Regions from separate parts of the Micromonospora sp. DT48 genome, predicted to be linked through region 1. Evidence: riboswitches for the same ligand, from Rfam matches in the RefSeq annotation. Region 1 holds a riboswitch; the other holds the start of a gene.
What was found. Region 1 has a riboswitch for thiamine pyrophosphate ahead of thiE (thiamine phosphate synthase). Riboswitches for the same ligand answer to the same signal wherever they lie in the genome.

Region 1 (4,164 bases):
TCGTAGTCGGCGCGGCCGGAGCGCTCGTCGATCGGGGTGTAGCCACCGGACTCGAACGGGCTGGTGTTGTCTCCGGTGGCCAGGTAGAGGTTGCCGGCCGAGTCGAAGGTCATCGTCCCGCCCATGTGGCAGCAGGTGTTGCGCTGCGTGGGCACCTCCAGCACGACCCGCTCGCTGGACGGGTTGATCGTGTCACCGGTGGCGGTGAACCGGGACAGGTAGTTACGGGAACCGCCCGCGCTCGGCGCGTAGTAGAGCCAGACCCATCCGTTGCTGGCGAAGTTCGGGTCGAGCCGGATGCCCAGCAGACCGTCCTCGTTACCCGCGAAGACGCTCAGCCGCAGCGCGGTGACGGTCTGGCCGGTGTCCGGCTTGATGATCTGGACCCGGCCGTCGCGTTCGATGTAGAAGACCCGACCGTCGGGTGCGATGTCCAGCTCCATCGGGTTGCTGGTGTTGCTGTCCAGCGTCACCTTCTCGAAGCTGGCGGCCCGGCCGGCGCCGCAGTCGGCGTGCACCACCCCGGCCGCGGTCTGGATGCCGCCGAGCAGGTGTTGCCGGAACTCGGCGTTGCTGAACGACTCCTGGGTGTGGCCGCCGCCGGTGTACCAGGACCGACCGCCGTCGAAGTTCTGGCACCAGACGATCGGGTGGTCGTGCCCCATCGCGCCGCTGCCCGGGCTGTAGCTGCGCTCGTCGAGCGAGGCGAGCACCTGCACCTGGCGGGCGCGGGGGTTGGTGCGGAAGTTGTACCACTCGTCGAACCGGGACCACCGCTCCGGCAGGTGCCGGGTGGACTCGTGCGAGTAGTCCTCGACCTTCACGGTCGCCGTCTGGTTGGCCGGGTGGCTGTTGAAGTAGGCGCCGACCAGTTGGCCGTACCAGGCCCAGTCGTACTCGGTGTCGGACGCGGCGTGGATGCCGACGTATCCGCCACCGGCGCGGATGTAGCGTTCGAAGGCCGCCTGCTGGCTGGAGTTGAGCACGTCACCGGTGGTCGACAACCAGATGACCGCCTTGAACTGGGCGAGGTTGGCGTCGGTGAACGCGCCACCGTCCTCGGTGGTGGTGACGCTGAATCCGTTCGCCGCGCCGAGCTGCTGGATCGCGGTGATGCCGGCGGGGATCGAGTCGTGCCGGAATCCGGCGGTCTTGGAGAAGACCAGGACGGAGTACGGCTCGGCCGCGGCGACCGGGTTGGCGTTCGGGGCGGCGGCGATCGGGGCCGGTGCGGCGGCCAGGACGAGTACGAGGGCGAGTAGCGCCACGGTCAACGGGGCGAGCGTTGCTCGCCCCTGACTGGGTCGGGGCACGAAGATCTCCTCTGTCGGTGGGACGGGTCGGAGTGGACGGGGGTGGTCACTCCGCGTCGGTCCGAGCGCCCATACCTGTCGAGTGAGGTCTGGGTGGCGACAAGCCCTACCGATCACTCTATTTGCGTTCGTGAATTAGTTTCGGGCAAGGCGAATGCTCGTAACGGTTTGGTAACGGTCGCATTGCTTATCGGTGCGAGTCACTGCATATCGGGGCTACTCGGATCTCCGGTCCGCCCGAAATTCGGCGTACCGGATCGCGGTTCGTCGGTCCGCCGGGATAGCGCTGTCCTGTCCATCGACTCGCGCTGCGCCCGTCCATCGGCTCGCGGTGCGCCAGCACGGAACGTGCAGCTCCGGCCCAGGCCGCGGCGTGGGACGGGCTTGGCTGAGCCGGTGAAACGTCGTACGGTGACACCCAACGAACCCACGGGAGCCCGGTGCACCGGGCTGAGAGGGGGGTTGTGAGCCCCCGACCGTCGAACCTGATCCGGGTAATGCCGGCGCAGGGAGGAGTGTTGCCGTGCCGTCCCTGGGACGACTGCATCTGATCACCGACACCCGACCCGGGCGCGATCCGCTCGCCGTGCTCCGCGCCGTGCTGCCGGTGGCCCATGACCACCTCGTGGTGCAGGTCCGCGTCGAGGACACCGCGACCGACCGGCAGGCGTACGAGCTGACCCGGCAGGTGCTGGCTCTCTGCACGCCGTACGAGGTGCCCTGCCTGGTCAACGACCGGCTGCACATGGCGCTGGCCACCGGGGCTGCCGGCGGTCACGTCGGCGCCGACGACCTGCCCGTGGCGGCGGCCCGCGAGGTGCTCGGCCCGGCTGCCGTGCTCGGCGCCACCGCGCGGGAGCCGGCAACCGCGCTCGCGGCGGTCACCGCCGGGGCGAGCTACCTGGGCGTGGGCCCGTGTCGGGCCACCGCCACAAAGGACGGACTGCCACCGCCCATCGGCGTGGCAGGTGTGCGGGCGGTGGTCGAGGCGGTCGACGTCCCGGTGATCGCCATCGGTGGGGTGACGGCGGCGCACGTGGCCGAGTTGCGGGCTGCCGGCGCGTACGGGGTGGCGGTGGTCGGTGCGCTCTCGCAAGCCGCCGACCCCGCCCGCGCCGCCGTCGAGCTGGTCCGGGCGCTGACATGGTGACCGGGGAGTCCGTCGACACCGGCCCGACACAACCCGATGTGGCAGTCGTCGGGGGCGGACCGATCGGGTGGGCCATCGCCTGGCGATGCGCCACCCGTGGGCTGCGGGTGGTCGTGCACGACCCGGCACCCGGATCGGGTGCCTCGCAGGTGGCCGCCGGAATGCTGGCGCCGGTCGCCGAGGCGTACTTCGGTGAGCGGGAGCTGACCGGCCTGCTCACCGAGTCGGCCAGCCGCTGGCCCGGGTTCGCCGCCGAACTGACCGAGGCGACCGGCGTCGACATCGGCTACCGGACCGAGGGCACGCTGATGGTCGGGCTCACCGCCGACGACCTCGCGGAGGCGCGCCGACTCTGGGCGTACCAGCAGGGCCTGGGGTTGCCGGTGACGCCGCTGCGCCCGTCGCAGCTGCGCGAACGCGAGCCCGCGCTGGCGCCCCGGGTGCGCGGCGGCGCGCTCGCCGCCACCGACCACCAGGTCGATCCGCGTCGGCTGGTGCCGGCGCTGCGGCTGGCGGCGGAGCGGGCGGGAGCGGTGCTGGTCGCCGAGCCGGTGCGCCGGCTGTCGGAGATCACGGCCGGAGTGACGGTGGTCGCCGCGGGTTGCGGTGCGGCGGCGTTGACCGGCCTGCCGGTCCGCCCGGTGAAGGGGCAGGTGCTGCGGCTGCGCGCGCCCGACGGCGCGCCGCCGGGCTTCCGGCACGTGATCCGGGGGTACGCCGATGGCGAGCACGTCTACCTGGTGCCGCGCGAGGGCGGCGAGGTGGTCGTCGGTGCGACCGTCGAGGAACGCTCCGACCTGGAGGTTTCCGCCGGGGCGGTGTTGCGGCTGCTCCGGGCTGCGGTGGATCTGCTGCCCGAGATCGCCGAGTACGACCTGGTGGAGACGACGGCGGGGCTGCGTCCGGGCACCCCGGACAACGCCCCGATCCTGGGCCCGTTGCCGGGGCACCCGGGCGTGCTGGTCGCCGCCGGTCACCACCGGCACGGGATCGTGCTCACCCCGGTCACCGCGGATCTGATCACCGATCTGGTCACCGGAGGTGGCGGGCCGGAGCCACTGCTCGCGCCCTTCCGGCCGGACCGGTTCGACGACCTGCCGGGCGGCGTGGGCGTGACCGCTACCAGCAGCACCTTCCAGCCAGTGACGGAGGTTGACACGTGGAACTGACGGTTAACGGTGCCGGGCGTAGCCTGCCGGACGGCTTGACGGTGGCCGACCTGGTCCGAGACGTCACCGGCCAGCAGCGCGGTGTGGCGGTGGCGGTCAACGGCGAGGTGGTGCCGCGCGCGGGCTGGCCGGCGACGGTGCTGCGGGGCGGGGACCGGGTCGAGGTGCTCAGCGCCGCCCAGGGCGGGTGAGCCGGATGGACAACGAGGCGACCGGCTTCGAGCTGGGCGGTGTGCGGTTCGACTCCCGACTGATCCTCGGCACCGGTGGTGCGGCCAACCTGCACGTGCTGGAGCAGGCGATCCGGGCCTCGGGCACCGAACTGGTCACCCTGGCGCTGCGCCGGGTGGAAAGTGTGCCGGGTGGCTCGGGCGGCCTGCTGGACCTGCTCGATCGATGCGGCGTACGGCTGCTGCCCAACACCGCTGGCTGCTACACGGCGAGTGAGGCGGTGAAGGTGGCCCGGCTGGCCCGGGACGCGTTCGAGACCGACTGGATCAAGCTGGAGGTGATCGGCGACGAGCGGACGCTG
Region 2 (4,164 bases), on a different contig from region 1:
TCCGCGGTGGTGGCCAGGCGGGCCGGGTCGGAACCCACGTCCGGCTCGGTGAGCAGGAACGCCGACACCTCCCCGGCGGCCAGCCGAGGCAGGAAACGCCGCTTCTGCTCCTCGCTGCCGAACATCTTCAAGGGCTGTGGCACACCGATCGACTGGTGTGCCGACAACAGCGCACCGATCGCCGGACTCACCGAGCCGGCCAGCATCAACGCCCGACAGTAGTGCAGGTTGCTCAGGCCCAACCCGCCGTACTCCGGCCCGATCTTCATGCCGAAGGCGCCCAGCCGAGCCAACCCCTGGAACACCTCGTCGGGGATGCGCGCGTCGCGTTCGATCGCCGCTCCGTCCACTTCGGAAATCAGGTAGTCGCGTAACCGGCCGAGGAACTCCTCGGCCCGAGCCTGCTCCTGCGGCTGCGGGCGGGGCCACGGGTCGATCAGGTCGAGCCGCAGCCGACCCAGGAAGAGTTCCTTGCCGAAGCTGGGCCGGTCCCAGTCGGCCTGCCGGGCCGCCTCGGCGACCTGGCGCGCCTCCTTCTCGGAAACCTGACCCACGGTGTCCGCTGTGGACACCTGTGCCGGTGCGTCCGGCTCGGGTTGCCGGCCCGACCCGGCGGTGCGGTCGTCGGTGGCTGACGGACGGTTGTTCTCGGCGATGGCCACGGCAAACCCCCGGGCTCGATCCGGACAGTCGAACTGTTCCGCCTGTTCAGCAGGCTACCCGGGTTCGTTACCCAAAGGTAGCCACGGATATCCGCAGCGGCGTCGCCTCACTCCTCGGCCAGGCCGCTCGGGTCCTCCTCGTCGTCGACGTCCTCTCCCCAGCTGCGCCGGGCGAACGGCAGGACCGTCCAGAACGTCAGGAACCACAGGCCGGTGATCCCGGTGAGCAGGAAGGAGATCGGTCGGGGCAGCACGAAGTCGGTGATCAGCAGCACCGAACTCATCATCGCGATCAGCATGAAGCCGAGGCCACCGCTGGCCATCTTGTGCGCGAAACGCACCAGCTCCGGCTTACGCCCCTGCCGGAACAGCGCCCGGTGGAAGGCCACCGGCGAAATGATCATCGCGGTGGCAGCGGCCGCGGCGAGCAACGCGACGATGTAGACGTCCCGCTGGAACGGAGTCGTCTCGCCGAAGCCGGCACTGAACGGCAGGGTCAGCAGGAAGGCGAAGAGAATCTGCACGCCGGTCTGCGCGACCCGCAGTTCCTGGAGCAGGTCGGCGAAGTTGCGCTGCCAGCGTTGCCTCTCGGTTTCCTTCGACACCGCAAACCTCCGGGGGCTGCGCCGACCGTTGCTGCCGACGGCAACGCTGATGCCCCAACGGGTTCCACCCGAAACCCACTCGGCGGACGACGGCGAACCCGCTCAGGCCGATGGGCGGACCCGGGCCAGGATCGCCTCGGCCAACGGAGTCGGTGCCTCGTCCGGAATCCAGTGGGTGACCCCGGGCAGTTCGACGAAGCGGAAATCCCCGGTCACGTGCGCGGCGCACGCCTGCGCGGCGACCCGGCCGATGGCGACGTCACCGTCGCTCCAGACGTACGTGGTCGGCACCGTCACCGGTCCGGTCGCCGCCAGGTCCGCCTTCGACATCGCCCGGTACCAGTTCAACGCGGCGGTCAGCGCACCCGGCTGACGCATCGGATCGACGTACCCGGCCACCCGGTCGCCGTCACCGACGCCACGCAGCAGCCGACGCAGCCCGGCAGCGCCCAACGCCAGCAGCGTCTTCTCCGCCACCCCCGGCTGCCGGAACAGCAGCATGTACGCCGAGCGTGCCTTCTGCTGCGGGTCGTGCCTGAGCGCGTGTGCCATGGCAGCCGGATGCGGCACGGAGATCGCGGTCAGCGTGCGCACCCGGTCCGGGTGGGCGGCGGCCAACGCCCACCCCACCACCGCACCCCAGTCGTGCCCGACCACGTGCGCGGCGGGGACATCGAGAGCGTCCAGCACCGCCACCGCGTCGGCGACCAGCTCACCCAGCCGGTACGCCTCGACCTGGCTGGGCCGGGCCTGTGGCGAGTAGCCCCGCTGGTCGAGCGCGTAGCTGCGCAGACCCGCCGCGTGCAGGGCCGGCCGGATGCCCGCCCACTGGCCCGAGTGCTGCGGGAACCCGTGCAACAACAGCACCGGCTCACCCTGCTCCGGGCCGCCGCTGGTGACCTCGAACCGCAGACCTCGGGCATCGATGCGCATACCCGACAGCCTAGCCGTACGGGCGTGGCACGCCCGAACCCCGCGATCAGGCCAGGATCCCGGCGATGAACACCCCGGGTGACCTGCGAAGATCACGTTGCCGGTGGATCTTCGGTGGTGTTAGCGTCGGCGGGACAGACAACACCTCCGACAGGGGAGCGCACAGCGCTGAGAGTGCGGGTCCGCCCGCAGACCCTCCGTACCTGATCTGGGTAATGCCAGCGCAGGGAGTTCGGTCCACCTCCAGCCCGCCACCGTTCGGCGCCGCCGTCCGGGGCGTGCGTCTTGCCTGGTTCGTATCTGGACTGGGAGCGATCATCATGCAGACCACCGACAGCAACCGCTGGCGCACCATCGACATCGTGGTGGCCTCGGTCATCGCCGTCGCCTTCGGCGTCATCTTCTGGGCCTGGGGCCTGGTGTGGAGCGCCACCGACAGCGCCTTCAGCTTCTTCCCGCCGGCACAGACCCTCATCTACGGGGTCTGGCTGGTGCCGGCCGTCCTCGGCGGCCTGATCATCCGTAAGCCGGGTGCCTCGCTGTACTGCGAACTGTTGGCGTCGATCATCTCGGCCCTGCTCGGCAGCCAGTGGGGCGGCATCGTGCTGCTCCAGGGCCTGATGCAGGGTGTCGGTGCCGAGTTGGCCTTCGCCGCCTTCCGCTACCGCTCCTACCGGTTGCCGACGGCCCTGCTGGCCGGTGCGCTGACCGGTCTGAGCGCGGCGATCTTCGACTTCGTCTACTGGAACGCCGGACGCGACATCGCCACCTACCGGCTCCCCTACGCCCTGCTCACCATCGTCAGCGCCACGGTGATCGCCGGTGCGGGCGGTCACCAGCTCACCCGTGCCCTGGCCCGCACCGGCGTCCTCGACCGCTTCCCCGCCGGTCGCGAACGCACCCTCATCTGAGCGCGTGTGTGAGGAGGCCATGCCCTCCTCACACACGCGCAGCACGCCCCGGGGTCGGCGGGCACCAACCGCCGACCCCGGGGGTCGGGGTACCAGCGAGCGTCGAGGGAGGGCGGGCGGGATGGGCGGCGGGGTGACGTTGCGCGGTTTCGGCTGGCGGCACGCCGGACGACGTGCCTGGGCGCTACGCGGAGTGGACCTGCGGGTGGAGCGCGGCGAGCGGGTGCTGCTGCTCGGGCCGTCCGGGGCCGGCAAGAGCACCCTGCTGGCCGCCCTGGCCGGGCTGCTGCCCGAGGACTCCGGCGAACACGAGGGCACCATCGAGATCGACGGTCGTAGCGCCGCCGAGGCGCGGGAGCGGGTCGGCATCGTCTTCCAGGACCCGCAGTCCCAACTCGTCATGGCCCGCAGCGGCGACGACGTGGCGTTCGGCCTGGAGAACCGGGGTGTGGCGGCCGACCAGATCTGGCCCCGGGTGGACGAGGCGCTGCACCGCGTCGGCTTCCCGTACCACCGGGACCGGCCCACCGCGGCGCTCTCCGGCGGTGAGCAGCAGCGTCTCGCCCTGGCCGGTGTGCTGGTGCTGCGCCCCGACCTGCTGCTGCTGGACGAACCCACCGCCAACCTCGACCCGGCGGGCGCCGCCCTGATCCGCGCGGCGCTCACCCGAGCGGTGGACGCCGACACCACGCTGATCCTGGTCGAGCACCGGGTCGCCGAGGCGCTGCCCCTGGTCGACCGGGTGGTGGTCCTCGAACCCGGCGGCGGCGTCCGCGCCGACGGCCCACCGGAGGCGGTCTTCGCCGCACACGGCGACACCCTCGCCGCCGAGGGGGTCTGGGTGCCCGGTCGGGAGATCCCGCCACGCCGGGCCACCGGCCCGGCCGGCGAGGTGCTGCTCACCGCCGAAAAGCTCGGCCAACCGTCCCGGCTGGCCCCCATCGACCTGACCGTACGCGCCGGTGAGGCGCTCGCCGTGCTCGGCCCGAACGGTGCCGGGAAGTCCACCCTGGCGCTGGCGCTCGGCGGGCTGCTCCGGCCGGGCACCGGACG

Region 2: linked by a shared signal. The riboswitch ahead of ACLQ2S_RS15070 (ECF transporter S component) and the one ahead of thiE (thiamine phosphate synthase) in region 1 are both predicted to bind thiamine pyrophosphate.

The regions. Positions count from the first base shown of each region.
Region 1 is NZ_JBNCLE010000004.1:73,042-77,205, reverse strand. Features, by position in the region: gene ACLQ2S_RS01040 (ThuA domain-containing protein) at 1-1,313, opposite strand, end outside; TPP riboswitch at 1,733-1,842, shown strand; gene thiE (thiamine phosphate synthase) at 1,837-2,463, shown strand; gene thiO (glycine oxidase ThiO) at 2,457-3,632, shown strand; gene thiS (sulfur carrier protein ThiS) at 3,623-3,823, shown strand; gene ACLQ2S_RS01020 (thiazole synthase) at 3,829-4,164, shown strand, end outside.
Region 2 is NZ_JBNCLE010000011.1:66,993-71,156, reverse strand. Features, by position in the region: gene ACLQ2S_RS15085 (acyl-CoA dehydrogenase family protein) at 1-572, opposite strand, end outside; gene ACLQ2S_RS15080 (DUF6328 family protein) at 770-1,267, opposite strand; gene ACLQ2S_RS15075 (alpha/beta fold hydrolase) at 1,370-2,200, opposite strand; TPP riboswitch at 2,343-2,448, shown strand; gene ACLQ2S_RS15070 (ECF transporter S component) at 2,521-3,111, shown strand; gene ACLQ2S_RS15065 (ABC transporter ATP-binding protein) at 3,233-4,164, shown strand, end outside.